Regions from separate parts of the Azospirillum sp. UENF 312511 genome, predicted to be linked through region 3. Evidence: predicted binding sites of a transcription regulator. Region 3 holds the regulator's gene; each other region holds the start of a gene.

Region 1 (7,519 bases), 1.8 Mb from region 3:
TGGCACTTCATCCAGGCCGACACATAAGCCAGCAGGGCGAAGCTTGCCGCGTGGCTCTCGGGGAAGCCGTACTCGCCGAACCCCTCGATCTGCTGGAAGCAGCGCTCGGCGAAGGCGCGGTCGTAGCCTTTCCCGACCATGCCCTCGATGAACCGGTCGCGGAAGAGCTGGACCTCTCCGGTCTTGCGGAAGGTCGCCATGGCGCGGCGCAGCCGGTCGGCGTCCTCCGCGCTGAAGCCGGCGCCGACGATGGCGATCTGCATCGCCTGTTCCTGGAACAGCGGCACGCCCAGCGTCCTCTTCAGCACCGCTTCCAGGTCGGGAGATGGGTAGGTGACCAATTCCTCCTTGTTGCGGCGGCGCAGGTAGGGATGGACCATGTCGCCCTGGATCGGACCGGGGCGCACGATGGCGACCTGGATCACCAGATCGTAGAACTTTTTGGGCCGCAGGCGGGGCAGCATGGACATCTGCGCCCGGCTTTCCACCTGGAAGACGCCCAGGCTGTCGGCCCGGCACAGCATGTCGTAGGTCGCCGGGTCCCCCTGCGGCACCGTCGCCAGCGTGAGGTCGCTGTCATAGTGCTGCTTCAGCAGATCGAAGCCGCGGTGCAGGCAGGTCAGCATCCCCAGCGCCAGCACGTCCACCTTCAGGATGCCCAGCGCGTCGATGTCGTCCTTGTCCCACTCGATGGTCGTGCGGTCCTTCATGGCGGCGTTGGCGATGGGGCACAGATCGCTCAGGGGGCCGCGGGTGATGACGAAGCCGCCGACATGCTGCGACAGGTGGCGGGGAAAGCCGATCAGCTCCTGCGCCAGTTCCAGCGTCTGGCGGAGCCGCGGGTCGTCGGGGTCGAAGCCGTATTGCCGGGCGCGCTCCTCGTCCACGCCGTGGCGGCTCCAGCCCCAGACGGAGGAGGACAGCCGCGCCACCAGATCGGCGGACAGGCCCATGGCCTTGCCGACCTCGCGGATGGCGCCGCGGGCGCGGTAGCGGATGACGGTGGCGGTCAGCCCGGCCCGCTCGCGCCCGTATTTTTCGTAGATGTACTGGATGACCTTCTCGCGCTTCTCATGCTCGAAATCCACGTCGATGTCCGGCGGCTCGTTGCGGGCCGAGGAGATGAAGCGCTCGAACAGCAGCTTGAAACGAGCCGGGTCAATCTCCGTGATATGAAGGCAATAGCAGACGGCCGAATTGGCCGCCGAGCCGCGCCCCTGGCACAGGATGCCCTTTGAGCGGGCGTAGCGCACGATGTCGTGCACCGTCAGGAAATAGGGCGCGTAATCAAGTTGACCGATCAGCGTCAATTCGCGGTGCAGGGTCTGCGCCACCGTCTCCGGCACACCGCCCGGATAGCGCTGGACCGCTCCGGCCCAGGTCAGGTTGGTCAGCGTCTCCTGCGGACTGCGCCCGTCCTCGGCGACCTCGTCCGGGTATTCGTAGCGCAGCTCCTCCAGCGAGAAGAGGCAGGCGGCGGCGATCTCCACCGTGCGCGCGACGGCGTCGGGGTGGCGTTGGAACAGGCGGGCCATCTCCACCCCGGCCTTCAGGTGCCGCTCGGCGTTGGCCGACAGGCGCCAGCCCGCCTCGTCGATGGTCGTGCCGCTGCGGATGCAGGTCATCACGTCGGCCAGCGGGCGGCGGTCGGGCGTGTGGTAGAGCACGTCGTTGGTCGCCACCAGCGGCACCCGCTCCGCCTCCGCCAGCCCGCCCAGCCAGGATAGCCGCCGCTGGTCGTCGCCGCGGTAGCGGTGGCTGGCGGCGAGGTGCAGGCGGTTCCCCAGATCGTTGCGCCAGCCGCGCAGCGCGTGGACGAACGCGGGGTCGCGCTGGTCCGGCGGCACCAGCAGGAACAGCATCCCCTCCGCATGGTCCAGCACGTCGGCGCGGGCGATGAAGCAGGCCCCCTTGGGCGCCCGCCGCTTGCCCAGCGTCAGCAGCCGCGACAGCCGCGCGTAGGCCGCCCGGTCGGTGGGGTAGGCAAGCAGGCTGTCCGCGTCGGTCAGGTCGAGCCGGCAGCCGACGATCAGGCGCAGCCCGTGCTTGCGGGCGGCGGTGTGCGCCTGCACCACCCCGGCCAGCGAGTTGCGGTCGGTCACCGCGACGGCGGCGTGGCCGAGGCCGGCGGCGGTCAGCGCCAGCTCGTCCGGGTGGGACGCGCCCTCCAGGAAGGTGAAGCTGGTCGAGACCTGGAGTTCGGCGTAGGGGGTCATGGCGCTCCCGTCACCCGAAGAAGCCGTGCAGGAACCACAGCGCCGCCACGCCGGGCCGGTACAGCCCCTGCCGATAGACCCAGAAGCGGCGGCCGGCCTCGTCCTCGACGCGGTAATAGTCGCGGGGCTCGCCGTCGCGTCGCCACCATTCGGCCTCGATCCGCTCCGGCCCGTCGGCACGGCGGATGCGATGCTGGACGCCGCGCCAGAGGAACATCACCGGCGGGTCGTCGGGAACCAGGGCCATGGCTTCGATGGGCTCCGGCGGGGCGAGCAGCCGCACCGGGCGGGGGCGGTCGGTCGGCCACAGCGCACCGCCGGAGGCCTCCGAGAAGGCCGAGGCGGGGGCCACGCTGCGCTCCGGCAGCCAGCTTTGCCGCGGGACCAGCCGCAGCACCGCCCGCTCCCCCAGCCGGTTGCCCAGCCGGTCCATCAGCTCGCCCAGCTCCGGCTGCCCGTCCATGCCCCCATCCGTTGTGCCGTCCAGCGCGGCCTGTGCGGCGGCGAGCGGGCTGGCCTCGGTGGCCGACAGCACCATCAGCTCCAGACCGGGGCCGGGTTCCACGCGGTCGAGTTTCTGGGCGAACAGCCGCATCAGCGCGTCCGGGCGGCGCACCGGGTGGCCGGTGCCGATAACCAGCGTCTGGGGCGCGTCCTCCAACCGGCGGTCCACCCGGTGCAACTCCAGCCGCAGCCGGCGGGCGCCCTCGCCGGTGTTCTCCAGCCCGGCGCAGAGGGCGGCCAGCAGGCGGCGCAGCGCCTCGGCGATGGCCTCGGCGGTGGTGATCGGCTCGGGCAGGGCGAGGCGGACGCTGTGCGGCGGCACCGGCAGGCGGGGGGAGAGCGGCTCGTCCAGCCGCCCGTAGGCCTGATCGAGCCGTCGCAGCAGTTCCGGCCCGAAGCGGGCGGCCAGCGTGGCGCGGGGGAGGGCATGCAGATCCCCGATCCGCCGCAGCCCCATCGCGGCCAGACCGTCCACCGTGGCGGCGGGCAGACGCAGCGCGGCGACGGGGAGGGGGGAGAGATCGGGGAGCGCTTTGCCCCCACCCTCCCGCTTCGCGGGTCCCCCCCTCCCCCGCTGCGCAGGGGAGGGCCAGATTCCCTCCCCCGCCCAGCGGGGGAGGGTTAGGGTGGGGGCACCCCCGCCGAACCGCGCCAGCGCCCAGGCCGCCGCGGGCGTGTCGGCCACGGAAATCCGCGACTCGAAGCCCGCCGCGGTCAGGCGGGCGGACAGGTCGGCGGCCACGGCCTCCTCCCCGCCGAACAGGTGGGCGCAACCGGTGATGTCCAGCGCCACCCCGTCGGGGCCGTCCGGGGCGGTCCAGGGGGTGTAGCGCGTGCACCAGCCGGCGATCCGCTCCAGCAGGCGGGCGTCCGACTCGGGCTCGGCGTCGAAGACGGCCAGGGCGGGTTCGATGGCGCGGGCATCGGCCAGACTCATACCGGGATGCACCCCGGCCTCCGCCGCGGCGCGGTTGACGGCGGCCACGCCCAGCCGCCCGCGCTCGGCCAGGATGGCGGCCAGGGGATGGTCGCGCCGCTCCGGATGGCGGCGGCTGTGGGCGTCGGTGGGCAGCCGCGGCAGCCACAGGGACAGGATGCGCCGCGCCGTCCGTTCAGCACCCCCTTTCCCCATGCCACCCTCCCTGCACCGCTCGTTTCGTCAATCGTTTCAACTCGAACAAAACAAGAACATTCTAGCGGCAAAAGCCGGCGGTTGGGAGTCCCCTTATGGCCTCACCAAGAAGGGGGAGATCGCCGGGAGGGCCTTGTCCCGTCTCCGCGGAACACGACATGGTTGGTATGACACCGATCCGCCCCACCGCCGTGTTCCTGCCCGTCGCCGTGGCGCTCGCCGCCCTTGCGCTGGGGGCCTGCGCGCCGGATGTGCACGACGAGATGCCGGGACGGGCCCAGGCGGCCCCGCCGGTGTCCGCGCAAGGCGGCGGGCTGAAGACGCTGCGCCAGATTCAGGCGGAGGAGAATGCCCGCCCGACTCCCGCACCGCGGCCGGAGCCTGCACCCGCTCCGCCGCAAAAGCTCTCCGACGCCTCGCAAACGCCCAACCAGCCGCCGCCGGTGCGTCGCCGCGGCAGTTCGTCCCCGCCGCCGCCGCCCATCGACCAGCCGGCCACCCCCGCCCTGCCGGAGCCGGGCTCCACCCAGGGGCTGACCGACCGCGCCAAGCGCGACCTGATGAGTCCGGAGGTCGACCGGTTGCGCACCGAGGACGCCATGGGCCGGCTCGACCCGTTGCAGCAGCGCGACCTGCTCCGCAAGCAGCAGGACCTCCGCCAGTACGGCCCTGGCCCCCTGGGTTACTGATCTCCCGGTTCTTGAAGCCCGCCACCCTGGTCACTTGACCCCACCCCGCGCAGCGGCCATACCGGCCCGGTGCTGGGCAGAGGCGTTGGGGAAAAGGGGTGGGGGATGGTGGCGATCCGGTCGGTTCTTCTGGCGCTCGCATTGATCGGCGCCGGTGCCGCGCCCGCGCTGGCGCGGATGACGGTGACCGGGCCGTTCGGCACCGGCCTGACCGAACCCGTGTGGGTGCTGCAGCATCTGCTCGGCTTCCTCGCCATCGGGCTGTGGAGCGGGCAGAACGGCGGCCCTTCCGTCTGGCAGCTTCCGGTGGCGGCGCTGACCGCGGTGCTGGCCGCCGGGCTGGCCGCGCAGATCGGCATCCGTCTGCCCTACGCCGCGGAAGGGCTGTCGGCGTCGTTGATCCTGATGGGCGGGCTGGTCGCCTTCGGACTGAAGGTGCCGCTGGCGCTGGGGGTGCTGACGGTCGCCGCGGCGGGGGCTTTCCACGGCTATGTGCACATGGGCGGGCCGCTGTTCTGGGCCGGGCTGTCGTCTGGCGTGCTGCTGGTCATCGGCGCCGGGCTGGGCCTGTCGGTGGCGGTGGGACAGGCGGCGTCGGGCCGGGTCGTGCAAATGTGTGGCGGCGCGGTAGCACTCGCCGGGGTTCTTGATCTGGCGGGCGTCTTTTAAGGCCCCGACGCCTTGAAAAAGCCGGGCTGCGGGTATTCTTGTAAGAGCGTGTCCAACACACGCCGCCGATGGCCCATGCCGCCGGAACGGCTGGCCAGCAGGAAAGGTGGACCCGCCGGTGCCGCGCGCAGGAGCCAACCCCCGCCTTTCCGACGCCCGCCTTTCCCCCCAGGGCCTTCCCAGCCGCCGCCATGTGTTGGCCGGCATCGCCGGGGGCGCTCTCCTGGGCCTGCTGCCGCGGGGTGCCGTGGCGCAGGACATCCGCTATTTCCGGATCGGCACGGGCACCACGTCGGGCACCTATTTCCCGATCGGCGGGCTGATCGCCAACGCCATCTCCAACCCGCCCGGCTCGCGCCCCTGCGACCGCGGAGGAAGCTGCGGCGTGCCGGGGCTGATCGCGGTGGCCCAGGCCACGCTCGGCTCGGTGGAGAACATCGAGCTGTTGCGCTCGGGGGCGGTCGAGGCCGGGATGTCCCAAGCCGACATCGCCTATTGGGCCTACACCGGCTCCGGCATCTTCCACGGCAAGGCGCCCTTCGAAGGGCTGCGCTCCATCGGTATGCTCTACGCGGAGGCGATCCAGCTCGTCGTGCGCGCCGACAGCGACCTGCACGGCGTGGCCGACCTGAAGGGAAAGGCCGTCTCGCTGGGGGAGGAGGGTTCCGGCGTGCTGGTGGAGGCGCGGGCGATCCTCGACGCCTTCGGCGTGAAAGAGGGGGAACTGCGGCCCCCGGCCTACCTGAAGCCCGGCACCGCAGCGGACCGGCTGGCCAAGAAGGAGCTGGACGCCTTCTTCATGGTCGGCGGTTTTCCGGTGGCGGCGGTGACCGATGTGGCGAACCGCGAGCCGATCCGCCTGATCCCGCTCGACGGCGACATGGCCGACCGGCTGCGCATCCGCCAGCGCTTCTACATGGACCAGATCATCCCCGCCGACACCTATCCCGGCGTGCCGGAGGTCCATACGCTGGGGGTGGGGGCGGAGTTGCTGGTCCGCGCCGACCGCGACCCCGCCCTGATCCACGGCGTCACCAAGGCGCTGTGGCACGAGAACACCCGCCGCCTGCTGATCGAGGGCCACCCCAAGGGGCGCAGCTTCGACGCCACCAAGGCGGTCGCAAACGTCTCCGTCCCGCTGCATCCGGGCGCCGAGCGCTACTACCGCGAGGTCGGGCTGATCGGCAACGCCGCCAACGAGCCGACGGGCGGGGCGACGCCCTGATGTCGTCCTATTGCGGGTCCCGTTCGTCGGCGTAGAGGTCCCACGGCTCCGCCTTGGCGGCGTCCACCCACTCCACCATGGCCGGCAGCTCCATCACCGCCCGCGCGTAGTCGCCGCACGTCCTGTCCATCTCCACCCCGTAGGTGAGGAGGCGCGTCACCACCGGCGCGTACATGGCGTCGGCGATGGAGAAGTCGCCGAACAGGAAGGGGCCGCCCGCTCCGAAGCGGGCGCGCGTGTCGCGCCACAGGGTGAAGACGCGGGCGATGTCGGCCTCGCTCTCGGCGTTGCGGCCCACGCCGGGGCGGAAGGCCTTCAGGTCCATGGACATGTGGGTGCGCAGGCCGACGAAGCCCGAATGCATCTCCGCCGAGACCGACCGCGCCACCGCGCGGGCGTGGGCGTCCGCTGGCCAGAGGGCGGCCTCGGGGAAGGACTCCGCCAGATACTCGCAGATTGCCAGCGAATCCCAGATCACCCGATCGCCGTGCCGCAGACAGGGCACCCGGCCGGAGGGCGAATGCTCGGCGATGCGGTCCGCGGTGTCGGGCTGGCGCAGCGGGATCATGATCTCCCGGAAGGGCCGGCCGGTCCGCTTCAGCGCCAGCCAGGGCCGCAGGGACCAGGAGGAGAAGGCCTTGTTGCCGATGACCAGCGTCAGGTCGTCCATGGGTGCGCCTCGGGAGCGAAAGGAGGGGGGGCGGAGCATGCCTGTCCCGCGACCTTGCGGCAAGCCGGCACGCAATCCCCCTTTTCAGGGGCGCCCCGGCGCGCCATGCTTTCCTTCATTGTTTCCGTTTCCTGACGAAGGACGCCCGCCTTGCTCGCCACCCTGCTCGCCACGGCCGGTCCCGGCACCGTGACCATCACCCCGCTGAACAAGGCCGGCCTCGCCACGTGGCTGGAGGGTCAGCCGCCCGCCACCGCGGCCTGGGTGAAGGCCGTGAACTTCACGGCGGAGGCCGGCACCATTGCCTTTTTGCCGGGGGCTTTCCTGCCGGGGGAGGGCGGGGCGGTCGCCCGCGTGCTGGCCGGCGTGTCGGCGCTGGACGACCTGTGGGGTCTCGCCGGTCTTCCCAGCGGC
Region 2 (7,519 bases), on a different contig from region 3:
CCGCGGAACTGCGGCCCGTCGCCTCGACGGTGACCGGCAATGCCCGCGCCCTGGTCGAACTGAAGGCGGTCGAAGGAACCTACCCGCTGGTCGGCACGGCGACGGTGTCCGGCGCCCCGTCCCTGGCCGACGCGCTGGCCCGGCGGGACGAGCGGTGGGGTGCGGCGGTGTCCGCCGACCTGCTCGACGCTCTGGCGCTGAACGTCGGCGACCGGCTGCGGCTCGGGGCCGCCGAGGTCACGGTCCGCGCCGTGCTGGAGCATGAGCCAGACCGGGCCTTCCGCGCCCTTTCCCTCGGCCCGCGCGTCGTCATCGATCGCCAAGCGCTGGACGCGACGGGCCTCGCGGAGCCGGGGATGCCCGTCTACTGGTACTATCGCCTCGTCCTGCCGGAACCGGCCCGCTCCGACGCCGTCCTGCGCGATCTGGAAAGCCGTTTCCCCGACGCCGGATGGCGGATCGTCGATGCCTCGCACGGCATTCCGGGCGTGGACCGCACCATGCAGCTCGCCCGCGCGCTGTTCCTTCTGGGGTCGCTGTCCATCCTGCTGATCGGCGGCGTCGGCATCGGCCGGGCGCTGTCGGCGCACCTCACCCGGCGGTTGCCGGTCCTGGCGACGCTGAAGGCGCTGGGTGGCTCGCCACGCCTTCTCTTCACCGCCTTCCTGCTGCAGACGCTGGCGGTGGTCGGCGTGGCGCTGCTGATCGGCGTGACGACCGGCGCCGTGCTGGCCGCCATGGCGGTGAACGCGCTGCCGCTCGACTGGATGCCGGAGACGGGCGGCGCCATTGATCCGGCGGCCTTGCTGCTGGCGGGGGCAGTCGGGCTTCTGGCCGCGCTGCTCTGCGCCGTGCCGCCGCTTGTCCGCGCCGCCGGGACCAGCCCCGCCGCGATCTGGCGGGGGGCGGTGGATGGCCTGTCCCAGCCGTTGGGGTGGCGGACCCGTGGCGCCGTCGCGCTTCTGGGGCTGGCGCTCGCCAGTGCTCTCGCCGCCTGGACGGGCATGCCACTCGCGGTCGCCAGCTTTCTCCTCGTCGCCGGACTTGTGTGGGCCGCATTCGCGCTGTTGGGACGGGGGCTCGCCTGGGTGGCCCGCCGGCTGGCGCGCGGACGGCGACCGGTGGTCCGGTTGGCCGTCGCCAACCTCGGGCGGCCCGGCGCCCCGACGGTTCCGGTGGCCGTGGCGCTGGGCATCGGCCTGACCCTGCTGGTGGCGGTCGGCGTGGTCGGACGGTCGGCCACCGGCCATGTCGCGGCGACGCTGCCGGCGCAGACGCCCTCCGTCATCGCGCTGAACGTTCCCCCGCCGGGCGGCATCGGCTTGAGCGAGCGCCTGACCTCCCTGCCCGGCGTCGGGCGGGTCGAGGTGGCGCCCTTCCTGCACGCCCGGATCAGCCGCCTCAACGGCGTCGCCATCACCGAGGCGGACGCCCCGCGCTCCGTCGGCTGGGCGGTGCGCGGCGACCGCGGCCTGTCCTGGCGCGACCGCCCGGCCCCCACCGACCGGATCGTGGTCGGAAGTTGGTGGCCCGAGGGCTATACCGGCCCGCCGCTCGCCTCGCTGGACGCGCAGGTGGCCCGCCGGCTGGGGCTGGCGGTGGGGGACAGCCTTACGCTGGCCCTGGCGAGCGGTCCGGTGACCGCGACGGTCGGCAACCTCCGGCGCATCGACTGGACGCGGCTCGATCTGGACTTCCCGGTGCTCCTCTCCCCCTTCCCCGACCCGCCGCCGCACAGCCTCGTCGCCGCCGTCTGGTCCTCGCCCGAAGCGGTTCCGGCGGTTGAGGCGGCGGTGGCGCAGGCAGTCCCGCAAGCCCCCACGATCCGCGTGGCGGAGGTGCTGGACACGCTCGGTTCGACCGTCCAGACCGTGCGCGGCCTTCTGGACGGCCTGTCCGCCGTCGCCCTCGGCGCGGCGGCCGTGGTCCTTCTCGGCGCCATCGCCAGCAGCGCCCGGCGGCGGCTTCAGGAGATGGCGATCCTGCACGCCCTTGGAGTTGGTCGGTGGTCCATGGTCCAGGCGGTGGTGCTGGAATTCGTCCTCCTGGGCGCCGCGGTCGCCGCGATCGCGGTGCCGCTCGGCTGGGCCGGCGGCGCGGCGGTGGTCGCCAGCCTTGCCGACGGCGCGCCCCTCCCCGGAGGCGCTGTTCCCCTAGCCGCCTTCCTCGGCACCGTCGCTGCGATGGCGGCGGTCGGGGCCGTGCTGGTGGTTTGGCTGCCGCGAAGGGACGTGATGCGGCGCCTGCGCAGCGACACCCTGTCCGCCTGATCCGCCGGCCCGTCAGGCCATTTCCGCCGCCGGGATGATCGCGTCGGTCAGCAGGGCGTTAAGAAGCCCGACATGGCCATCCGACCGCGCCGGCCGGCCGGGGTCGGAGGTGACGACGACGGTCAGCCCCAGGCTGGGCACCAGATAGAGCATCTGCCCGCCATAGCCCCGCGCGTAGGCGATGCGGTGCCCCTTCGCCGTGGCGAGGAACCAGCCGTACCCGTAATCGTCGCCGGAGAAGGGGGAGCGCGTGCGCGGCACCCACGACGCCTCCACCCAGGCGGCGCTGATGACCTGTTGTCCGTTCCACTGCCCGCCCTGCCGCCACAGCTCACCGAAGCGGAAGAGGTCGAGCGGCGACAGCGCCATGTTGTTGCCGCCGAGGTAGAAGCCCTGCGGGTCGCGCGTCCAGGACGGCACGTCGATGCCCAGCGGCTCGCCCAGCCAGTCCCGCGCCAGGGACAGCAGGCTGCGCCCCGACGCGCTGGACAGCGCCGCTCCCAGCAGGTGGTAGCTCCCGGTCGAGTAAAGCATCCGTGCGCCCGGCTCGGTGACGAAGGGACGGCGCAGCGCGTCGACGACCCAGTTGCGGCTGTTGATCCAGCGGCCGTAACCCGGCCCGGAGGTCGGTTCCAGACCGGCCTGCATGGTCAGAAGGTCGGCGATGGTGATCCGGCGCACCCGCGGATCGACGCCCGCCGGAACCAGTCCCGGCGCCGCCTCGGCCAACGGCACATCGACGCCGCGCAGGACCCCGCGGTCGATGGCGATGCCGGCGAGCGAGGCGGCGATGGTTTTGGACACCGACTTGACGTTGACGGCGCGGTTCACCGCCGGCCCTCGGAAGGCCTCCGCCGACACCACCGCGCCGTTCCGCCCGATGACCAGCGCGTGGATCTGGTCGAGTTCCGCCGCCCGTTTGATCGCGCCGTCCAGCAAGGCCGGGTCGAACCCGGCCCCCGGTTGAGCGGCAAGCAGCGGGCGGGTCAAGGCGCAGCCAAGGGACGCGGCAGCAACGGCGGCGGTGGCGGCGAGGACGGTGCGGCGGCCGAGCCGGAACGGCGGATTGTTGGTCATCCCGGATATGTGGTCCCGCTTCGCTGCCATCCAAGATTGCCACAGAGACCCTGATCCGACTTTGTCCCACCCAGCGCCACACACGCCGCTTGCCTCCCCACCCCATGAGAACATATTAAGAACACACAAGCAGCGTGGGATGGGACGATGGACGACGCCTTGATCGAGAAGCTCGGCATTCTGGCCGATGCGGCGAAATACGACGCCTCCTGCGCCTCGTCCGGCGCCAAGCCGCGCAGCGGCGGCAAGGAGGGGCTGGGCTCGACGACCGGCGCCGGCATCTGCCACGCCTACACGCCGGACGGGCGCTGCGTCTCGCTCCTGAAGATCCTGCTGACCAACCACTGCCTGTTCGACTGCGTGTACTGCATCAACCGGCGTTCCTCCAACGTCCGCCGCGCCCGTTTCACGGTGGAGGAGGTGGTGGAACTGACCCTGGGCTTCTACAAGCGCAACTGCATCGAGGGGCTGTTCCTGTCCTCCGGCATCATCCGCTCGCCGGACCACACGATGGAGCAGATGATGCTGGTGGCGCGGACGCTGCGGCGCGACCACGGCTTCGCCGGCTACATCCACCTGAAGACCATTCCCGAGGCCAGCCCCTGGCTGATCGAGCAGGCCGGGCTGTGGGCGGACCGCCTGTCGATCAACCTCGAACTGCCCACCGACCACAGCCTGAAAGCCTTCGCGCCGGAGAAGAACGGCGGCACCATCAAGGCGGTGATGGGACAGGTCAACGAACGCATCGTCGAGGCCAAAGAGGAGCGCCGCCGCTTCTCCCCCGCCGGCCAGAGCACCCAGCTGATCGTCGGCGCTGACGATGCCACCGACCGCTCGGTCCTGGAGACCAGCGGCACGCTTTACCAGCGCTACGGGCTGCGCCGCGTCTATTATTCCGCCTTCAGCCCGATCCCGGAGGCCAGTTCGGTGCTGCCGGTCAAGCCGCCGCCGCTGCAAAGGGAGAACCGGCTGTATCAGGCCGACTGGCTGCTGCGCTACTACGGCTTCACGGTGGAGGAGATCGCGTCCGGCGGCGAGGGCGGGATGCTCGACCTCGGCATCGACCCCAAGCTGGCCTGGGCGCTGAAGAACCGGGAGCGCTTCCCGGTCGACGTCAACACCGCCGACCGCGAGATGCTGCTGCGGGTGCCGGGGCTGGGCGCGCGCGCCGTCGACAAGATTCTGTCGGCGCGCCGCCACACCCGCCTGCGCATGGAGGATCTGGGGCGGCTGTCGAGCGGGCTGAGGCGGGCGCGCCCCTTCCTGATCGCCGCCGATTACCACCCCGTGGGCGGGCTGACCGACCGGCTGGACCTGCGCCAGCGCTTGGTCACGCCATCCAGCCAGTTGAGCCTGTTCTGACGATGCACACGATCACCCTGCGGGAGGGGGCGGACCTCGACGGCTTCCGCCGGGCGGTGCGCCGCCTCGCCGCCGCCCGGACGGCGCCCGACGAGGTGCTGTGGAGCGTCGGCGCGCCGTCGCTGTTCGGCGACGAAGCCCCCGCTTCCGAAAACGGCGCCCCGGTCTTCCTGCCCCAGGCGGTCGGGCAACTGATCGAAACCGTCGTCTGCCACGGCGATCCGGAACGCTACGCCCTGCTCTACCGGCTGGTCTGGCGGGTGCTGAACGGTGAGCGGGCTCTGCTCGACCAGCACGCCGACCCGCTGGTGCACCGGCTGGAGCGGCTCGACAAAGCGGTGCGCCGGGACATCCACAAGATGCACGCTTTCCTGCGCTTCCGCGCCCTACGGGACCCGGACGGCGGAGAGCGTTACGTCGCGTGGTTCGAGCCCGACCATCACATCGTCGAGGCGGTCGCTCCCTTCTTCGTCGAGCGTTTCGAAAGCATGGTGTGGACGATCCTGACGCCGAAGGGCTCGTTGCACTGGGACCGCCAACGCCTGATGACCGGCCCGCCCACGGAGCGTCCGGACTCCCTGGCCGACGACCGCTTCGCCGAGGGCTGGCTGCGCTATTACGAGAGCACCTTCAATCCCGCTCGGGTCAACCCGACGGCCATGCGGGCGGAGATGCCGCGGAAATACTGGGCCAACATGCCGGAGACGGCGGCCATCCCGGCCATGGTCCGCTCCGCCCCTGCCCGCGTCCAGGCGATGCTGGAGGCGGAGGCCGCCATCCCGCGCCGCCGCATGCCCGAAAAGGCGGTGGCGGCGATGGCCCGGCAGGCGCCGGAAAGCCTCGCCGACTTGAACCGCCTGATCCAACGCTCCGAACCGCTGGTGCCGGGCGCGACACAGGCGGTGCTGGGCGAAGGGCCGGAGGGTGCGGTCATCGCCATCGTCGGCGAGCAGCCGGGCGACCAGGAGGACCGCGAGGGCCGGCCCTTCGTCGGCCCCGCCGGCCAGTTGCTGACCGCCGCGCTGGAGGAAGCCGGCATCGACCGCGGCGGTCTTTACCTGACCAACGCCGTCAAGCATTTCAAATTCGTCCAGCGCGGCAAGCGGCGCATCCACCAGTCCCCCACCGCCGGCGAGGTCAAGCATTACCGCTGGTGGCTGATGACGGAGCTAGGCTTCGTCCGTCCCCGCCTCGTCGTCGCGCTGGGAGCCACCGCGGCCCTGGCGCTGGCCGGCCGGTCCGTTTCGGTGCTGCGCGAACGCGGGCCGATGGCCTTCGACGGGTGGGACGGCTTCGTCACCGTCCACCCCTCCTACCTGCTGAGGCTTCCGGGAGACGAGGAGCGGCGGCGGGCGCAGGCGGAGTTCGTGGCCGACTTGCGTCGGGCCGCGGCGCTGGCGTGAGACGACACCGAACCGTCCCCCGTCAAACCCTCACGCACCCTGCTGCTTGAACCGCTTGCCCACCGTGCATTGGATGCGCTGAAGCTCGTACTTCGGGTGATCGTTGATCCACTTGGCGCTCTCGATCTGACCGGCGATCGGGCAGCTCGACATGGTCAGGGGTTCGGTGTCGGGAACCATCGGGTTGATGGTCCGGCACTGGGTCGGGTCGGACGCCAGGCAGAAGATCATCGACAGGGTAACAAACATCGGGCGCTCCAAAACGCAACGGCACAGCTGTGCCAACATCGTGTGGATCAGCGAGAGCAAGCCGCATGCCATGCCCAGGACGAGGACAGGATTGCGCGATTCCGGCTGCTCGGAAATGAGCTGAACCACAGGGCGCCGAATCATTAGGCATCGAAGGTTAACCAATGCCTAAAGGTTGGGAGTTTGCAAAGCCGTTGGTGCAACGGATGAAACGGAACGGGCCGCAAGGTCCAGATCAGCCTTCGCGCAAGTCTGGAGTCGGCGCGCCGCAGGTCAACGGAACGTTGAGTGAAGTCTTTCGTATCCTTGAAGCAACCTGCGCTGGCGTCAGGCCCCGGGCTGCTCGCACCGCCATTGGCGGACGTTCCAGTTGGGATGCTCCATGAGCCAATGCACGACGTGGGCGTAGCTGTTGTGCGTGCATTCGACCGCGGTCGGGTACCGTTCGAAGGAGAGTGGACGCTCGATGGCGCAGTGGTCCGGCCGCACGGCCAGACAAATCACCAGAACCAGTTCAAACATGGTTCGCGTTTCCTGTGCGAAAGCTCGATAAGCCGGCGCCTTCGGCGTTTCCGCCAAGACGGACGAAGGCCGGAACACATGCATCAACAGCCGGAATCGCGGATCGGGCCGCGCTGCTTTGCAGCAAATATTGCTGCCCTGCACAAAATTCGCGTTCAAAACTGCAAATAAATAAATTACAAAATCTTGTTTTGAAGGATTAATCTCTTACTCCCAATTTGCGGTCGGTCCTGGATAAATCTGGCACAAGCCGATTGTTTGAGATTTTCTATTCGGCAGAGCCTTGACGAGAAGATGGTCCCAATATAGCATTAAGTACCAATTTGGCGTCAGCTTTTCTGAATATTGAATTCAGAACCGAACATACCGCGCGACAACATCCGCGCGACAACGCCCTTTTGCACTCAGCGCTGCGCTCATAAGCAAGAAGCCCATTGGTTTTTGGGTAAACAATAAGCGCCATCACGGGAGGGATCGTCATGAAGGTATTGTCTCGCTGGCTTCTGGCGTCTGTCGCTGTCGTCGCCGCCGGCTCGGTTTCTGCGAACGACAGTATTCTCAAGAATGAAGCGAACCCCAACAACTGGGCGTCCCAGCTCGGCAATTATGCCGGGCAGCGGTACAGCCCCCTCGACC
Region 3 (7,519 bases):
GCGGCTCCGTCCTGATGCAGCCGGAAACGCTGGCCCTCATCCTCCAGGGCGGCCTCAAGAAGGGCGACGTCCTGTCGGTGGCGCGGCTGGCCGGCATCATGGGGGCCAAGCGCACGCCGGACCTGATCCCGCTGTGCCACCCGCTGATGCTGACGTCGGTCAAGGTGGACCTGACCTGCGACCCCGAGCGCAACGCCGTGGACATCACCGCCACCTGCAAGCTCAGGGGCCAGACCGGCGTGGAAATGGAGGCGCTAACCGCCGTGTCGGTCGCCGCACTCACCGTCTACGACATGTGCAAGGCGGTGGACCGCGGCATGACCATCACCGAGGTGAAGCTGCTGCACAAGGCCGGTGGCAAGAGCGGCGAATGGGGGAGCGCGGTCTGATGCTACAGGTCGGTGAAGCCCGCGCCCGCATCCTCGCCGCCTTCACCGCCCTGCCGGCGGAGACGGTGCCGTTGCCCGACGCGCTGGGGCGCGTCCTGGCGGAGCCCGCCGGCGCTCGCCTGACTCAGCCGCCCTTCGCCGCCGCGGCCATGGACGGCTGGGCCGTCCGCGCCGCCGACATCGTCCCGGCGTCGGCGGAAGCTCCCGTCACGCTGCGCCGCATCGGCGAGTCCGCCGCTGGCCACGCCTTCGCCGGATCGGTCGGCGCGGGCGAGGCCGTGCGCATCTTTACCGGCGCGCCCCTGCCCGCCGGGGCCGACGCCGTGGTGATGCAGGAGGATTGCGAGGACGCCGGGGACCGCGTGCGCGTCGGGCGCGCCGTGCCCGCGGGTCGCTTCATCCGTCCCGCCGGATTGGACTTCACCGCGGGAGAGGAGTTGCTTCCCAAAGGACGGCTGCTCACCGCCCGCGACGTCGCCCTGGCCGCCGCGGCCAACCTGCCCTGGCTGCGCGTCCACCGCCGACCGCGGGTCGCCGTGCTCGCCACCGGGGACGAGATCGCCCTGCCCGGCGATCCGCTGGGACCGAGCCAGATCGTCAGCTCCAACGCGCTCGGCCTCTGCGCGCTGGTCGCCAGCCAGGGCGGCCTCGCCCACAATCTCGGCGTGGCCAAGGACGATCCGGAGCATCTCGCCGCCATGGCCGCCGGGGCGGCCGGCTGCGACCTGCTGGTGACCACGGGCGGCGCCTCGCAAGGCGAGCACGACCATGTGCGCGACGTACTGGGCGGGCTGTCACTGGACTTCTACCGCGTCGCCATGAAGCCCGGCAAACCGTTGATTTTCGGGACGGCGAACGGCGTTCCGCTGCTCGGCCTGCCCGGCAATCCGGTGTCCACCGGGGTGGCCGCCCTGCTGTTCCTGGTGCCCGTCCTTCGCCGTCTCCAAGGCTTGCCCGCCGAGAACACCACGCTCGCGGCGCGGCTCGGCGCGCCGCTGAAGGCCAACGACGACCGCACCGACTTCATGCGCGCCACCCTGTCCACCGGGACGGACGGCGAGCCCATCGCCACGCCCTTCCCGCGCCAGGACAGCGCGATGATGTCCCGGCTGGCCCGGGCCGACGCCCTGATCGTCCGCGAGCCGCAGGCAACCGCCGCCGCTGTGGGCGACCGCGTGACGGTGATCCCGCTGAGCGGCGGTGTCCTGTCGCTTTAATCCGTTCCGCACGGGAAATCCATTTGGGAGTCCTGTCCGTCGATTTGCGATTGATTTCATCCGTAGGGCTTGACGGGGGTTAAGAACCAAACTAGAACAAGATGGAACGTTTTGCTTTTGTTCCATATCTAGTGCGGAACCGGCCGGGAGGCACAAATGCTCACGCGCAAGCAGCATGAATTGCTGCTTTTCATCAACGAGCGGCTCGGACAGGGCGGTGTGTCCCCTTCCTTCGACGAAATGAAGGACGCTCTCAACCTGAAGTCCAAGTCGGGCATCCACCGCCTCATCACGGGGCTGGAGGAGCGCGGCTTCATCCGCCGCCTGCCCCACCGCGCCCGCGCGCTGGAGGTGCTGCGCCTGCCGGAGGGGCTGGAGACCGCCCGCACCCGGCCGCCGCGCGCCAAGTTCGAGCCCAACGTCATCAAGGGCGACTTCAGCTTCGCGGGACGTGAGGCGAACCCGGCGTCCGAATCCGTGCAGTTGCCGCTCTACGGCCGGATCGCCGCGGGCACGCCCATCGAGGCGTTGCGCGACGGTTCCGCCTTCGTGGACATTCCCGCCGCCATGCTCGGCATGGGCGACCACTACGCGCTGGAAGTCGCCGGCGATTCCATGGTGGAGGCCGGCATCCTCGACCATGACACGGTGGTCATCCAGCGCTGCGACAGCGCGGAGAACGGCTCCATCGTCGTCGCCCTGGTCGACGACGCCGAGGTCACGCTGAAGCGCCTGCGCCGCAAGGGCAACACCGTGGCGCTCGAACCGGCCAACGCCGCCTACGAGACCCGCATTTTCGGCGCCGACCGCGTTCGGGTGCAGGGTCGCCTCGTCGGTCTGGTGCGGAAGTACTGACCGCAGGATGCTCCGGGGCGGCGGCTCAGCGCGCCCCGGTCTTTCCATCGGGGAGCTTTCCTCCCATCGTCCACGGGCGGTCGCCGCGCCGACCGCGCACGCTTTCCACCCGGATGCCCTTGTCCGACAGGGTGAGCGTGTGCGCGCCCTCCCGCCGCAGTTGCCAGCGGTCGATGACCAGCGGCGCCCGGCACCCGCGCGACGGGACCGCGACCACCACCGCATCGGCCACCGCGCAATCCTCCGGCAAGGCGTCCGGCTGGCGCAGCAGCGCCACCGTCTTCCCCTGCGCGCGGTAGAGGCACCCCAGGGCGTCGCAGCGCAGCCGCCCGTCCAGGCTCACCCCGGCGAGCGGCCAGACATCCTGACCGGCCTTGTCCTCCGGCTTTTCCATGCCGCCGCGCCGCCTCCACGTGTTGGCGACCCGGCCATCGCTGGCGGTGGAGAGGCTGAGGATCCCATCCGCGCCGCGCGCGCCCATCAGTTTTCCGTCCTCCGACACCAGGATGTCGGGCCGCGGCGCGACGGCCGGGGCGACCAGCCCGCCGGCCAAGGCCACCAGCCCCAGCCAGCGCCAGCGTCCCGTCCAGATGGCCAGCCACAGCCCGCCCAGAGTGACCGCCGCGATGGCGGCGTCCGGCATGGCCGGCAGAAACGCCGTCGCTCCGGGCAGCGCCGCGGTCCGCTCCGCCGTCTCGATGACCAGCCGGACGCCCCAGCTCATCGCCGTCACCGCCGGCCCCTCCAGCCCGAAGGGCAGCAGCAGGTAGGACAACAGGCTGAAGGGCATGATCCACACCGTCGTGATGGGAATCGCCACCATGTTGGACAGCACACCGTAAAAGGCGACCTGCTGGAAATGGTAGAGCCCGTAAGGCGTCGTCGCGACGGTCGCCACCACGCTGGAAAAGGCGATGCCGCCCAGCGCCATGGCGCCCTTGCCGAGCCAGCCCATGTCGCGCCGCCGCCGCACCGCCCAGGGCGTGAAGCGTTCGAAGGCGGCGATCAGGGCGACGACCGCCGCGAAGGACATCTGGAAGCTCGGCCCCAGCATCCCCTCCGGGTCATAGAGGACGGTGACGATGCCGGCGAAGGCGACCAGCCGCATGCTGATCGGCGACCGATCGGCGATCACCGCTCCCATGACCAGACCGGTCATCAGCACCGACCGCAGCGTCGGCAAGGGCGCCCCCACCAGCAGCGTGTAGAGGATGGCCGACAGGATGCCGGCCAGCGCCGCGATCTTCTTGATCGGCCAGCGCAGCGCCACCCAGGGAACCAGCGCCAGCAGCGCCCGCACCACCCAGAAGACGATCCCCGCGGCGATGCCCACATGCAGGCCGGAAATGGACAGGAGGTGCGCCAGACCGCTGTCGCGGAAGGCGTCCATCATCGGTCCCGGAATCGCCGCCGCGTCGCCGTTCAGCAGGGCGGCGGTGACGCTGGCCTCCGCGGAATCGCTCACGACGGCACGCACCCGCTCGGCGATGGCGGCGCGCGCCCGCTCAAAGGCCACCGTCACCCGGCGCCAGCCGTCGGGCGGCGGCGCCTCCTGGGCGACGGGGGCGCCCATGACGAAGCCGACCGCGCCGAAGCCTTCGAAATAGGCGCGCCGCTGCAGGTCGAAGGCTCCCGGCTCCGCCGGGGCGGCCGGCGGGTGGAGCATGGCGCGCAGCCGTACCACCGTCCCGGCCTCCGGCGGTGTCACCTTGGCCGGCAAATGCAGGCGGACCCGCTCCGGCGTCGCCTCCGGGGCCAGCCGCTCCACCATCGGTTCACCGATCATCAACCGCGTGCCGGTGGGCTGCCGTTCGATCGCCAGCACCCGCCCGGTGACCTGCACCGGTCCAAGCTCGCGCGTCAGCATTGGCGCCATCGCCGCCACGCTGTGCAGTTGCGCCGCCGCGAAACCCAGAGCGACGCTCAACAGCCCCAGCAGCAGAACGACCGGCGCCAGACGCCGCCGCACCAGCCACAGCAGAGCCAGACAGCCGACCACGGCGCCCGGCCCCAGCCAGAGCGGCGGCTCGGCATGCAGGCCGAAATACAGGGCCACACCCGCCCCGGTCCCCACGGGCAGCCACAGCGCCCAGCGCTCCCGTTCCGCGGCAAGGCATTCCAGAGCCGCAACGAGAAGGCGCGCGCCGACGCCGCGACGGACAGGACCGGCATCGCCCTCCGCCGCCAAACCTCCGGCCATGCCCTCTTCAACCCCGTGGGCCATACTGTCGCCTATGCGCGCAAGGCAAATGCCTCCGGCGCCGTTAATGTGTTACACCACCGCACCACCGCAGTCGCACCGCAGCCGCCGCATCTCGGCCGCCGCAGCACTGTAGCAGCGCCGAACCTGGAATTGAGCCTCCCATGACCGTCGTCACCCGTTTCGCCCCGTCGCCCACCGGCTTTCTCCACATCGGCGGTGCCCGCACCGCATTGTTCAACTGGCTGTACGCCCGACGCAACGGCGGCACGTATCTGCTGCGCATCGAGGACACCGACCGCCAGCGCTCGACGGACGCGGCGGTGGACGCCATCCTCGACGGCCTGTCCTGGCTCGGCCTCGACTGGGACGGCGACGCGGTCAGCCAGTTCGCCCGCAAGGACCGCCACGCCGAGGTGGCGCAGCAGATGCTGGCGGCTGGCCGCGCCTATTACTGCTACGCGAGCCCCGAGGAGTTGGAGGAGATGCGCGCCGCCCAGAAGGCGGCGGGCCAGCCGGTGCGCTACGACGGGCGCTGGCGCGACCGCGACCCGTCCGAGGCTCCGGCCGGCGTGAAGCCGGTGATCCGCCTGAAGGCGCCGCAGGAGGGCGAGACGGTCCTGAAGGACCGCGTCCAGGGCGAGGTGACGGTGCAGAACGCCCAGCTCGACGATCTGATCCTGCTGCGCGCCGACGGCACCCCGACCTATTTGCTGGCGGTGGTGGTGGACGACCACGACATGGGCGTGACCCATGTCATCCGCGGCGACGACCATCTGACCAACACCTTCCGCCAGATCCAGATCTTCAACGCCATGGGCTGGGACCTGCCGGAGTTCGGCCACATCCCGCTGATCCACGGTCCGGACGGCGCCAAGCTGTCGAAGCGCCATGGCGCGCTGGGCGTCGACGCCTACCGCGACATGGGCTACCTGCCGGAGGCGATCCGCAACTACCTGCTGCGGCTCGGCTGGGGGCACGGCGACGACGAGATCATCTCCACCGAACAGGCCGTGGAGTGGTTCAACCTGGAGGGCATCGGGCGCTCCCCCTCGCGCTTCGACTTCGCCAAGCTGGAGAACCTGAACGCCCACTACATGCGGCAGGCCGACGACGCCCGCCTCGTGGGTCTGGCCGCCCCGCGGCTGGAGGCCGAGCTTGGCCGCGCGCTGACCGAGTCGGAACGCGATCTGCTGACCCGCGCCATGAACGGGCTGAAGCAGCGCGCCCGCACCGTGGTCGATCTCGCCCAGAGCGCCCGCTTCTACCTCGCCGCCCGTCCGCTGGCGATGGACGAGAAGGCCACCGCGCTGTTGGACGAGAAGGGCCGCGGCGTCCTGACCGACCTTGCCGCCCGCTTCGAGGCCGAGGCCGACTTCACCGCCGCCGCCCTCGAAGGGCTGGTGCGCGCCTTCGCCGAGGAGCGGGGCGAGAAGCTGGGCAAGATCGCCCAGCCGCTGCGCGCCGCGCTCACCGGTTCCACCGTGTCGCCCCCCATCTTCGAGGTGGCCGAGATCCTCGGCCGCGCGGAAACACTGGCCCGGATGAAGGATGCCGCAACTGCAGCACGGGGATAACTTCCGTGCGTTGATATCCGCCCGGCATAGAACTATGCTGCGCGCATTCGAAAAGGGCGTTAAGCCCCAACCCTAAAGATAAGGACGTGCCGAGATGACCCAAACCGCGGACAAGGCCGATACCTTCACCCTGATCGACAACCGGACTGGCAAGCAGGTCAGCCTGCCCGTGATGAAGGGAAGCACGGGTCCGGACGTGATCGACATCCGCAAGCTCTACGCCGAGACCGGTTGTTTCACCTACGATCCGGGTTTCACTTCGACGGGCAGCTGCGAGTCCAAGATCACCTACATCGATGGTGATGAGGGTGTTCTGCTGCACCGCGGTTATGCCATCGACGACCTTGCCGAGCACGCGACCTTCCCGGAGGTCTGCTTCCTCCTGCTCAACAACCATCTGCCGAACGCCGCCGAGAAGGAAGAGTTCGAGGGCATCCTGCGCGGCCACTCGATGGTGCACGAGCAGCTGACCCGCTTCTACAGCGGCTTCCGCCGCGACGCCCACCCGATGGCGGTTCTCTGCGGCGTCGTCGGCGCGCTGTCGGCCTTCTACCACAACTCGACGGACATCGAGGATCCGGTGCAGCGCAAGATCGCCGCGCACCGCCTGATCGCCAAGATCCCGGCGATCGCCGCGATGGCCTACAAGTACTCGGTCGGCCAGCCGTTCATGTACCCGCGCAACGACCTGTCCTACGCCGAGAACTTCCTCTACATGACTTTCGGCACGCCGTGCGAGCCGTACAAGGTCAACCCGGTCCTGTCCAAGGCCATGGACAAGATCTTCATCCTGCACGCCGACCACGAGCAGAACGCCTCGACCTCGACCGTCCGTCTGGCCGGCTCGTCGGGCGCCAACCCGTTCGCCTGCATCGCCGCCGGCATCGCCTCGCTGTGGGGTCCGGCCCATGGCGGCGCCAACGAGGCCGTGCTGAAGATGCTGGAGGAGATCGGCTCCGTCGATCGCATCCCGGAGATCGTCCGCCGCGCCAAGGACAAGAACGACAACTTCCGCCTGATGGGCTTCGGCCACCGGGTCTACAAGAACTACGACCCGCGCGCCCAGGTCATGCGCAAGACCTGCCACGAGGTCCTGGCCGAGTTGGGCATCAAGGACGAGCCGCTCCTCGACATCGCCATGGAGCTGGAGAAGATCGCCCTTGAAGACCCGTACTTCGTCGAGAAGAAACTGTACCCGAACGTCGATTTCTACTCGGGCATCATCCTGAAGGCGATGGGCTTCCCGACCAGCATGTTCACCGTGCTGTTCGCCGTGGCGCG
Region 4 (7,519 bases), 1.8 Mb from region 3:
CCACATCGCCGCCGGCCGGCCGCGCGCTGACGATGGACACGCCGTAGCCGCCGGTGTCGCGCGGGCCGAGGAAGACCGCCGCGGCCATGCGGTCGCCGGGCAGGGGACCCGGCGCGGCCTCGCCGACGCGGGCCCAGAGGTCGTTCCATTCCTGCGGGTTGCGCGCGACCACATAGGCGCGCTCGTAGGCCTGGCTGCGGTCGCCCTGCCAATAGGTGCCGGGATCGGCGTCGGCGGGGAGCAGGGCCTGCGGCTCCGCCCCGTCCGGGGTGGTCTGGCAGGCGCCGAGAAGGGGAAGCGTCACGGCGAGGGCAAGCAGGGCGGCGGTGGGGCGGGTCATGCGGCGGCTCACTCCGGCACTGCCATGCCGCGCTTGACCGCCGGGCGCTCGGCGACCGTGGCGTGCCAGCGCTTCAGGTTGGGGTAGCGGTCCAGCACGTTGCCTTCCGCCTTGGCGGCCACGGCCACGAAGGGGAAACAGGCGATGTCGGCGATGGAGTAGGCGCCGCCGGCCAGATAGTCCGACCCGCCCAGACGCTCCTCCATCGCGGCGTGGATGCGCTGCAGCTCGCCTTTGAAATAGTCGATGGCGTAGGGGATCTTCTCCGGCGCCATGACCGCGAAGCGGAACTTGCTCAAGCCCGAGGGGCCGAGGTCGCTGACGCCCAGCATCAGCCAGCTCAGCGCCTCCGCCCGCTCGTCCTCGTCCTCGGGCAGCAGGCGGCCGGTGCGCTCCGCGTAGTGCAGCAGGATGGCCCCCGAGCCGAACAGGCGCCGCCTCTTGCCGCCGGGTAGTTCCTCGACGACGGCCGGAATCTTGCCGATCGGGCTGACCGCCAGATAGTCGGGCTGACGGCCTTCGCCGGCCACGAGGTCGACCTTGTGGACCTTGTAGGTGAGACCCAGCTCTTCGAGCAGGATCGAAGCCTTTTGCCCGTTCGGCGAGGCGAAGGTGTAGAGCGTGATCATCGGTGCCCGTCCCTGGAGCCTGTTCCTTTGCCGCGTCCGCAAAGATGTTCAACAGGCGCCAGTTTCGCCGATTTGCGCGCGGAAGGCCAGAGGCAGGAAAAAGCGTCCTTTTTCCTGCCGATCACATCCTTTTCCTGCCGGTCACAAGAGCATCACGCTCACACCGCGCGGCTGTGCTTCCCGGCGCCGGTGGACAGGTAGGTGTCGAAGCGCGCGGCGACGATGCGCATCAGCGGGCGGGCGGGCTCCGGCACATGGACGCGGCGGCCCTCCACCACGGCGACCCCGTCGGCCACCAGATCGGCCATGGCCTCCAGGTCGGCGTCGAAGGTCCCGGCGGCCAGCCCATGGGCCTCGGCCACCGCGCCGACGTCCACCGACAGGTCGCACATCAGCCGCACGATCAGGTCGCGGCGCAGCCGGTCGTCGGCGGTCAGTGTCAGCCCCTTACCGGTCGGGAACCGTCCGGCCTCGACGGCCTGGGCGTATTGGTCGAAGGGAACGGCGTTCTGCACGTAGCCCTGCGGCAGCGCCCCGATGGAGGAGGCGCCGAAGCCCAGGAGCACCTCCGCGTCGTCGGTCGTGTAGCCCTGGAAGTTGCGGCTGAGCCGCCCTTCGCTCTGCTGCACGGCCAGCTCGTCGTCGGGCCGGGCGAAGTGGTCGAGGCCGATGGGCTGGAAGCCGGCGTCGGTCAGAACCCCGGCGATGGCCGCGAACTGCTCCCAACGGCCGAGCGTGCCGGCGAGCGCCGACTCGTCGATCTTCTTCTGGTGCGTCTTCATCCACGGCACATGGGCGTAGCCGAAGACCGACAGCCGGTTCGGCGCCATGGTCAGGGCGATCTCGGCGGACCGCGCGACGCTCTCCACCGACTGGCCGGGCAGGCCGTACATCAGGTCGAGGTTGATGTGGCGGATGCCGTTGGCGCGCAGCCATTCCAGCGTCTGCTCGGTCTGCTCCCGCGGCTGGATGCGGTTGATGGCCGCCTGCACCGAAGCGTCGAAGTCCTGCACGCCGAGCGAGGCGCGGTTGACCCCGGCGCGGCCCAGCGCCTCGGCCATCGCACGGGTCAGGGTGCGCGGGTCGATCTCCACCGCGATCTCCGCGTCCGGCGTCACGTCGTAACGCTCGCGCAGCAGGGCGATCAGCGATTCGAAGTCGTCCGGCGCCATCATGGTCGGGGTGCCGCCGCCGAAATGGATGTGCCGCACCCGCAGCCGTCCGGATATGCGGTCGGCGACCATGCCGACTTCGCGCCGCAGATGGCCGAGATACTCGGCGATGGGGGCGTAGCGGGCGACGATCTTGGTGTGGCAGCCGCAGTACCAGCACATCTTCGCGCAGAAGGGCACGTGCAGGTACAGCGACCCCGTGTGGGCCGCCGTGTCCAGCTCCGCCAGCCAATCCGCGTAGCGCTCCGCCCCCACGGCGGCGGTGAAGTGCGGCGCCGTCGGGTAGCTGGTGTAGCGGGGCACCCGCAGCCCATCGTACTTGGCCAGCAGGGCGGCGTTCAGCGGGGCGGTCGGGGCGGCGGTGGCGCAGGCCACGGGGGAGATCGCGTTCATGGCCGGGAGGATCGTGCAGACCGCCGTCCGCCGCTTTGACACAAGTCAAGCGTTCGAACGCCCGCCCGTCCGGCCGGCCCGTCAGTGGTGTGCGGCCAGCCGGTTCTCCAGATGCTCCAGCAGCAGGTTCAGGTTGCGGCGGTTGGCCTTGAAGCCGATGTCGAAGAGGGCGCCGACCACCGGAACCGAACCGCCGGCCCAATCCACCGCCATGTTGGCGATCATCCGGGCGATCAGGCTTTTCGGAAGGTCGAAGCGGGCGGCCTCCATGATGATGTAGGCGGCCACCACGGTGGTCGCCGTGCTGCCGGCGACCGGGACCAGCGCGGCGATGCCGTCCAGCCCGAAGGGAATGCGCGTGCCGGGAACGCGCCAGCGCGTGTCCATCAGCCGGGTCAGCCGGCGCAGCCGCTCCAGCCGTTCCAGATCGATGGAGATGACCGGCGGCGCCGTGGCGACGCCCGAGAGGGTGGTGGCGGGCGCGGGACGCGTGCGGATGTCGCTCATGGGGCTTCACCGGAGCAGGAGAGCCGCCGTGGGGAGCCGCCGGCGGGGGAAGCCGTGGGCGGTGCCGGTCGGGCGTGTCGGGTTGAGCAACCCGCGGCTGTCCCCGGCGGTTCCCGGCCTATCTCCATCGGGTGTCCGGCACCACGGACGCGCTCACGGCCCGGGTGGAGCCGTCGTCATACGGATGATCGGGCGGACGCAGGGTCATCGTCCGAACGGAGAGGGGGGTTGACGACCGGATGCGGCGAATGGACGCGCAGTCCGGATTTGCGGAAGCCAAGCAATTGTTGTTTCGACGATTTTTCCGGAATCGCCGGATTTTCAGACGGCCATATGCCGAAGGCATCTCTGGTCTGGGGCGTCCCAAAGCACAACAATGGTGCGCGCAGGTCGAGACTTAAGACCGAAAAGAACCGAACGGGCACCCGCTCCACAGGGTGATGGGCGGGGCACCAGTCATCGGAAAAAAACAGCTCGGAAAAACAGGGAGGATAACCATGACCACGCTTTATTGCGCCTGCTGCGGACAGCCATTCCGCCGCACTTCGCCGCGCGGACCGGCGCCGCTCTACTGCTCGCGTGATTGCCGCCGCCAGATCGAGGTCCGCCGCCGCGTCTGGGCGTCGCTGCGGGCAGCGGAACGGACGGCCGCCGCACCGCTGACGCCGGTGGTTCCGGCCGGTGCGGGATCTTTCCATAGGGTGGAAATCGTGTGGGAGCGCGCCTCCGCCTGATCGGGCGCCGCACGCGGTCTGCGTATTTTTTGGCCGGTTTGGTTGTGGTCCCTCTAAAACAGCAGGGCAGCCATACCATATAGGAGGACGCTACATGAGTGAGCGTCCCCCGAACCGAGGGCTTTACCGAACACGGCCATGACCCAGAAAACGCGATCCCCCCGCACCGTTTCCCGCACCCCGGCCCGCGCCTTCGGCGCCGTCGCTCTGGCGCTGGCCGTGGCGCTGACCGCCGGCACCGCCGATGCCCGCGCCGGCAAGAGCAGCTCCGCGGGCAGCCGCGGCTCGCGCACCTACGAGGCGCCGGCCCAGACCAACACCGCGCCGCGCGCCGCCCCGATGGAGCGCTCGGCCGCCCCCGCCCAGACGCCGGGCGCGCAGCAGCCGGGCATGCAGCAGCCGGGCATGGCGTCGCCGGCGGCGGCGCAACGCGGCGGCTTCTTCTCGCGCGGCGGCTTCATGCCGGCCCTGATGGGCGGCCTGATCGGCGCCGGCATCGCCGGCATGCTGTTCGGCGGCGGCTTCCTCGACGGGCTGGGCAGCTTCGCGGGCATCCTGGGCTTCATCCTCCAGATCCTGCTGGTCGTCTTCCTGGTCCGGCTGGCCATGCGCTTCTTCCGCAACCGTTCGGCGGGCGCGGCGCGGCCGGCGGGCATGGGCGCTTCCAACGCCGCCTATGCCGGTCCGAATCCGGGCGCCATGAACCGCGAGGCGGTGGACGCGCGCTCGAACCCGCTGGGTGGTGGCGCTCGCGGCAGCGCCGCTGCGGGTCCGGCTTCTTCCGGCCGTCCGGGCGTGCGCCGTGACGACCTGGGCATCGGCCCGGCCGACTATCAGGCGTTCGAGCAGACGCTGGTCGCGGTCCAGACCGCCTACGGCAACGAGGACCAAACGGCCCTGCGCAGCGCCGTGACGCCGGAGATGGCCTCCTACTTCACCGAGGAACTGGCGGCCAACCACAACCGTGGCGTGGTCAACCGTCTGTCCGACGTCCGCCTGCTCCAGGGCGACCTGGCCGAGGCGTGGCGCGAGGGCAACGCGGAATACGCCACCGTGGCGATGCGCTTCTCGCTGACCGACGTGACGGTGGACCGCGCGAGCAACCGCGTGGTCGAGGGCGACCCGAACCGCCCGGTCGAAGCCACGGAAATCTGGACCTTCACCCGTCCGCGCGGTGGGCGCTGGGTCCTGTCGGCGATCCAACAGGCCGGCTGATCCACTCTCCACTCCTCAACCGGTCTCGCGGGGGGGCGTCCGAAAGGGCGCCCCCTTTCGCATTTCCGGACTCCCCTGGGCAGATGGGACATGATAGAACATATCAGGAACAAATGCCTGCTCAGCGGAAGCAAGTCATGCCCGAACTTCCTGTGCCTGAGTCCTGCATCAAAGCGCCCCCGCCGGACCGGGCGGCCGTTCTGGCCGATCTGCGCGCTCGCATCCGTGGCCTGGAAGGGCTGGGCGGGGAGGGGGCGCGGGTGCTGCTCTTCGGCCTGCCGGATCTCGACGGAGCCTTTCCGGCGGGCGGTCTCCCGCTCGGCTGTCTGCACGAGGTGGCGGGGGAGGAGCCGGGGGCCGGGACGGCCTTCGCCGCGCATCTGCTGGCGCGCCTCGCCAGCGCGGCGGCGCCCGCGCTGTGGGTCGTGCGCGGGCGCGACCTGCACGCCGCCGGGCTGGCCGCCTATGGGCTGACGCCGGACCGGCTGATCGCCGTGCGCGCGACCCGCGACACCGACGCCCTGTGGGCGATGGAGGAGGCGCTGCGCTGCAAGCGGCTGTCCGCCGTGCTGGGGGAGGTCGGGGGGCTGGACCTGACGGCGAGCCGCCGGCTGCAACTGGCCGCCGAGTTGTCGGGTGTGACGGGATTCCTGTTGCAGAGCACCGCCCGCCGCTCGGCGGCGAGCGCGGCGGTCACCCGCTGGCGGATCGCGCCGGCACACAGTTGGACGGCGGAGCCGGGCGTCGGCGATCCGCGCTGGCGCGCCGAGCTGGAGCGCTGCCGGGGCGGTCGCCTGGGGTCGTGGCTTCTGGAATGGCGTGATGGTGCCCTGGTCCCGGCGCAAGCACCGGAGCGGGCCGTTCCCGCGCCGGCATCCACGTCCACCCCGGTTCGGCGTCCGGCTCCGGCGGGCGGACACGGACCGTCCTGGGCCGAGGTGGCGTGATGCGGACGGAAGGACGGGCGGTGATGTCGTTTACGCGACAGCCGTTCGAGATGTCGCTTATGCGACAGCCACCCGTCGTTTTCCGGTCAGTAGTTGGTGGCCCAGTCGGGCAGGGGATGCCCGGTCTCGGTATCCGGATCGGCGTCGGGCGGAAAGGGCGCGTCGTCCGCGTAGAGCGGCAGTTGCCGGGCGAATTCGGCCGATTCCTGAGCCCGGCGTTGCTCCAGCAAGCGGGCGGCCAAATGAGCGGGCAGCATGGCAAGCCTCCTTCTGAGCGTCGGGAGAGCCTGGGGAGCGGTCCTGTCGGCCGCCCTCGGCCCAACCCGTCCTGTGTGTCTGGACGCTATCATGCAAGGTCCAGGCCTCTAAGTGATGCAGATCACGCGTTATGCAAACTTTAATGCGCCCGGTTTCTTTTTCAGGCCCCGTTTCTTTTTTGAGGCCCGTTCCTTTTTTCGGATGGGAAGCTCATAGTCCCCGCCTCCCGCTTTTTCCGCCGATGTTCCTTCTGCCGAGACCGACCATGCACGCCGAACCCTGCCCCACCTGCCTAAAACCTATGCATTTGTGCGTTTGCGAGGCGGTGGAGCCGATCGACAACGCCGTCTTCCTGCTCATCCTCCAGCACCCGCAGGAAAAGCGCGAGACACTGGGCACCGCGCAGATCGCCCATCTCCAGTTCAAGAACTCCGCGCTTAAGGTCGGGCTGAGCTGGTCGAACCTGAAGCGCATCCTGGGGCGCGAGGTCGATTACAAGCGCTGGGGCGTGCTCTATCTCGGCCCGGTCAAGCAGGGCGCCGGCCCCTTGCCAGAGGTGTCCGTGGTGGACAAGGGCGGCGTCCCGCAGAAGGACAGCGAGCTGGTGCTGGGCGACCTGGAGGGCGTCATCGTCCTGGACGGCACCTGGAGCCAGGCCAAGACGCTGTGGTGGCGCAACCCGTGGCTCCTGAAATGCCGCCGCATCGTGCTGAACCCGCAGTTCCGCTCCCTCTACGGGCAGGCCCGCAAGGAGCCGCGACGCGACAGCGTGTCGACCCTGGAGGCCGCTGCTTTCCTGCTGTCGCGGCTGGAGGCCGAACCGGCGGTCCTCGACCGCGCGCTGAAGCCCTTCGCGCTGCTGCTGAAGAAGCTGCGCGCACCGCGCCCGCGCCCCGTTCTGCCGCCCCGCGCGGGGACGACGGAGCCCGCTGCGGAGACGGCCCTAAATCAGGCCCAGGATCAGGACGGGGCGGAATAATCCGCACCTCTTCCGGGATCGCCCTTTCCGGGTAAGCCCCCCTCGACCAGGGCGGCCGTGGCAACCAATGCGCTGTTGCGCTGTTGAGGATTGCATCGGCCGCTCGGGCCTCAACCAAGGGAGCGATCCATGAAGGGCGTTTTGCTGTGGCTTGTCGGTATTCCCATTCCGATCATTCTTCTGCTGTACCTGTTCAACGTCCTCTGATCGGGCCTCTGATCGGCTTGACGGCACGGACCGGCGGCGCCACATGCGAACCGCGCCGCCCTCCGCGCGCACGGCAAGAGACGAGGACCATGGCCCGCGATTTCGTTCCCTTCGGACTGACCGTCTGCGGCATCGAGG

What was found. The regulator LexA, encoded in region 3, represses DNA repair genes until DNA is damaged. The targets are predictions, from matches to a motif close to ATGTTCTANTTTGGTTC.
Region 1: ACWPN7_RS20710 (Y-family DNA polymerase) is a predicted target of LexA. The motif match lies at 3,896-3,912, and genes of this name have one in related genera.
Region 2: ACWPN7_RS30215 (putative DNA modification/repair radical SAM protein) is a predicted target of LexA. The motif match lies at 3,456-3,472, and genes of this name have one in related genera.
Region 4: ACWPN7_RS20685 (ImuA family protein) is a predicted target of LexA. The motif match lies at 5,087-5,103, and genes of this name have one in related genera.

Annotation. Positions count from the first base shown of each region.
Region 1 is NZ_JBSNCG010000003.1:1,968,423-1,975,941, forward strand. Features, by position in the region: gene ACWPN7_RS20705 (error-prone DNA polymerase) at 1-2,216, opposite strand, end outside; gene ACWPN7_RS20710 (Y-family DNA polymerase) at 2,227-3,852, opposite strand; gene ACWPN7_RS20715 (hypothetical protein) at 4,011-4,541, shown strand; gene ACWPN7_RS20720 (HupE/UreJ family protein) at 4,647-5,210, shown strand; gene ACWPN7_RS20725 (TAXI family TRAP transporter solute-binding subunit) at 5,329-6,435, shown strand; gene ACWPN7_RS20730 (glutathione S-transferase family protein) at 6,443-7,105, opposite strand; gene ACWPN7_RS20735 (leucyl aminopeptidase family protein) at 7,256-7,519, shown strand, end outside.
Region 2 is NZ_JBSNCG010000005.1:354,220-361,738, reverse strand. Features, by position in the region: gene ACWPN7_RS30225 (ABC transporter permease) at 1-2,270, shown strand, start outside; gene ACWPN7_RS30220 (serine hydrolase domain-containing protein) at 2,283-3,347, opposite strand; gene ACWPN7_RS30215 (putative DNA modification/repair radical SAM protein) at 3,495-4,709, shown strand; gene ACWPN7_RS30210 (UdgX family uracil-DNA binding protein) at 4,712-6,112, shown strand; gene ACWPN7_RS30205 (hypothetical protein) at 6,143-6,361, opposite strand; gene ACWPN7_RS30200 (hypothetical protein) at 6,689-6,883, opposite strand; gene ACWPN7_RS30195 (methanol/ethanol family PQQ-dependent dehydrogenase) at 7,363-7,519, shown strand, end outside.
Region 3 is NZ_JBSNCG010000003.1:199,207-206,725, forward strand. Features, by position in the region: gene moaC (cyclic pyranopterin monophosphate synthase MoaC) at 1-389, shown strand, start outside; gene ACWPN7_RS12275 (molybdopterin molybdotransferase MoeA) at 389-1,606, shown strand; gene lexA (transcriptional repressor LexA) at 1,763-2,461, shown strand; gene ACWPN7_RS12285 (ComEC/Rec2 family competence protein) at 2,487-4,661, opposite strand; gene gltX (glutamate--tRNA ligase) at 4,826-6,238, shown strand; gene gltA (citrate synthase) at 6,333-7,519, shown strand, end outside.
Region 4 is NZ_JBSNCG010000003.1:1,959,281-1,966,799, forward strand. Features, by position in the region: gene ACWPN7_RS20655 (protease complex subunit PrcB family protein) at 1-340, opposite strand, end outside; gene ACWPN7_RS20660 (glutathione S-transferase family protein) at 349-969, opposite strand; gene hemN (oxygen-independent coproporphyrinogen III oxidase) at 1,128-2,534, opposite strand; gene ACWPN7_RS20670 (DUF4112 domain-containing protein) at 2,616-3,041, opposite strand; gene ACWPN7_RS20675 (hypothetical protein) at 3,539-3,775, shown strand; gene ACWPN7_RS20680 (TIM44-like domain-containing protein) at 3,914-4,990, shown strand; gene ACWPN7_RS20685 (ImuA family protein) at 5,128-5,937, shown strand; gene ACWPN7_RS20690 (hypothetical protein) at 6,024-6,194, opposite strand; gene ACWPN7_RS20695 (tRNA-uridine aminocarboxypropyltransferase) at 6,497-7,174, shown strand; gene ACWPN7_RS20700 (tyrosine phosphatase family protein) at 7,471-7,519, shown strand, end outside.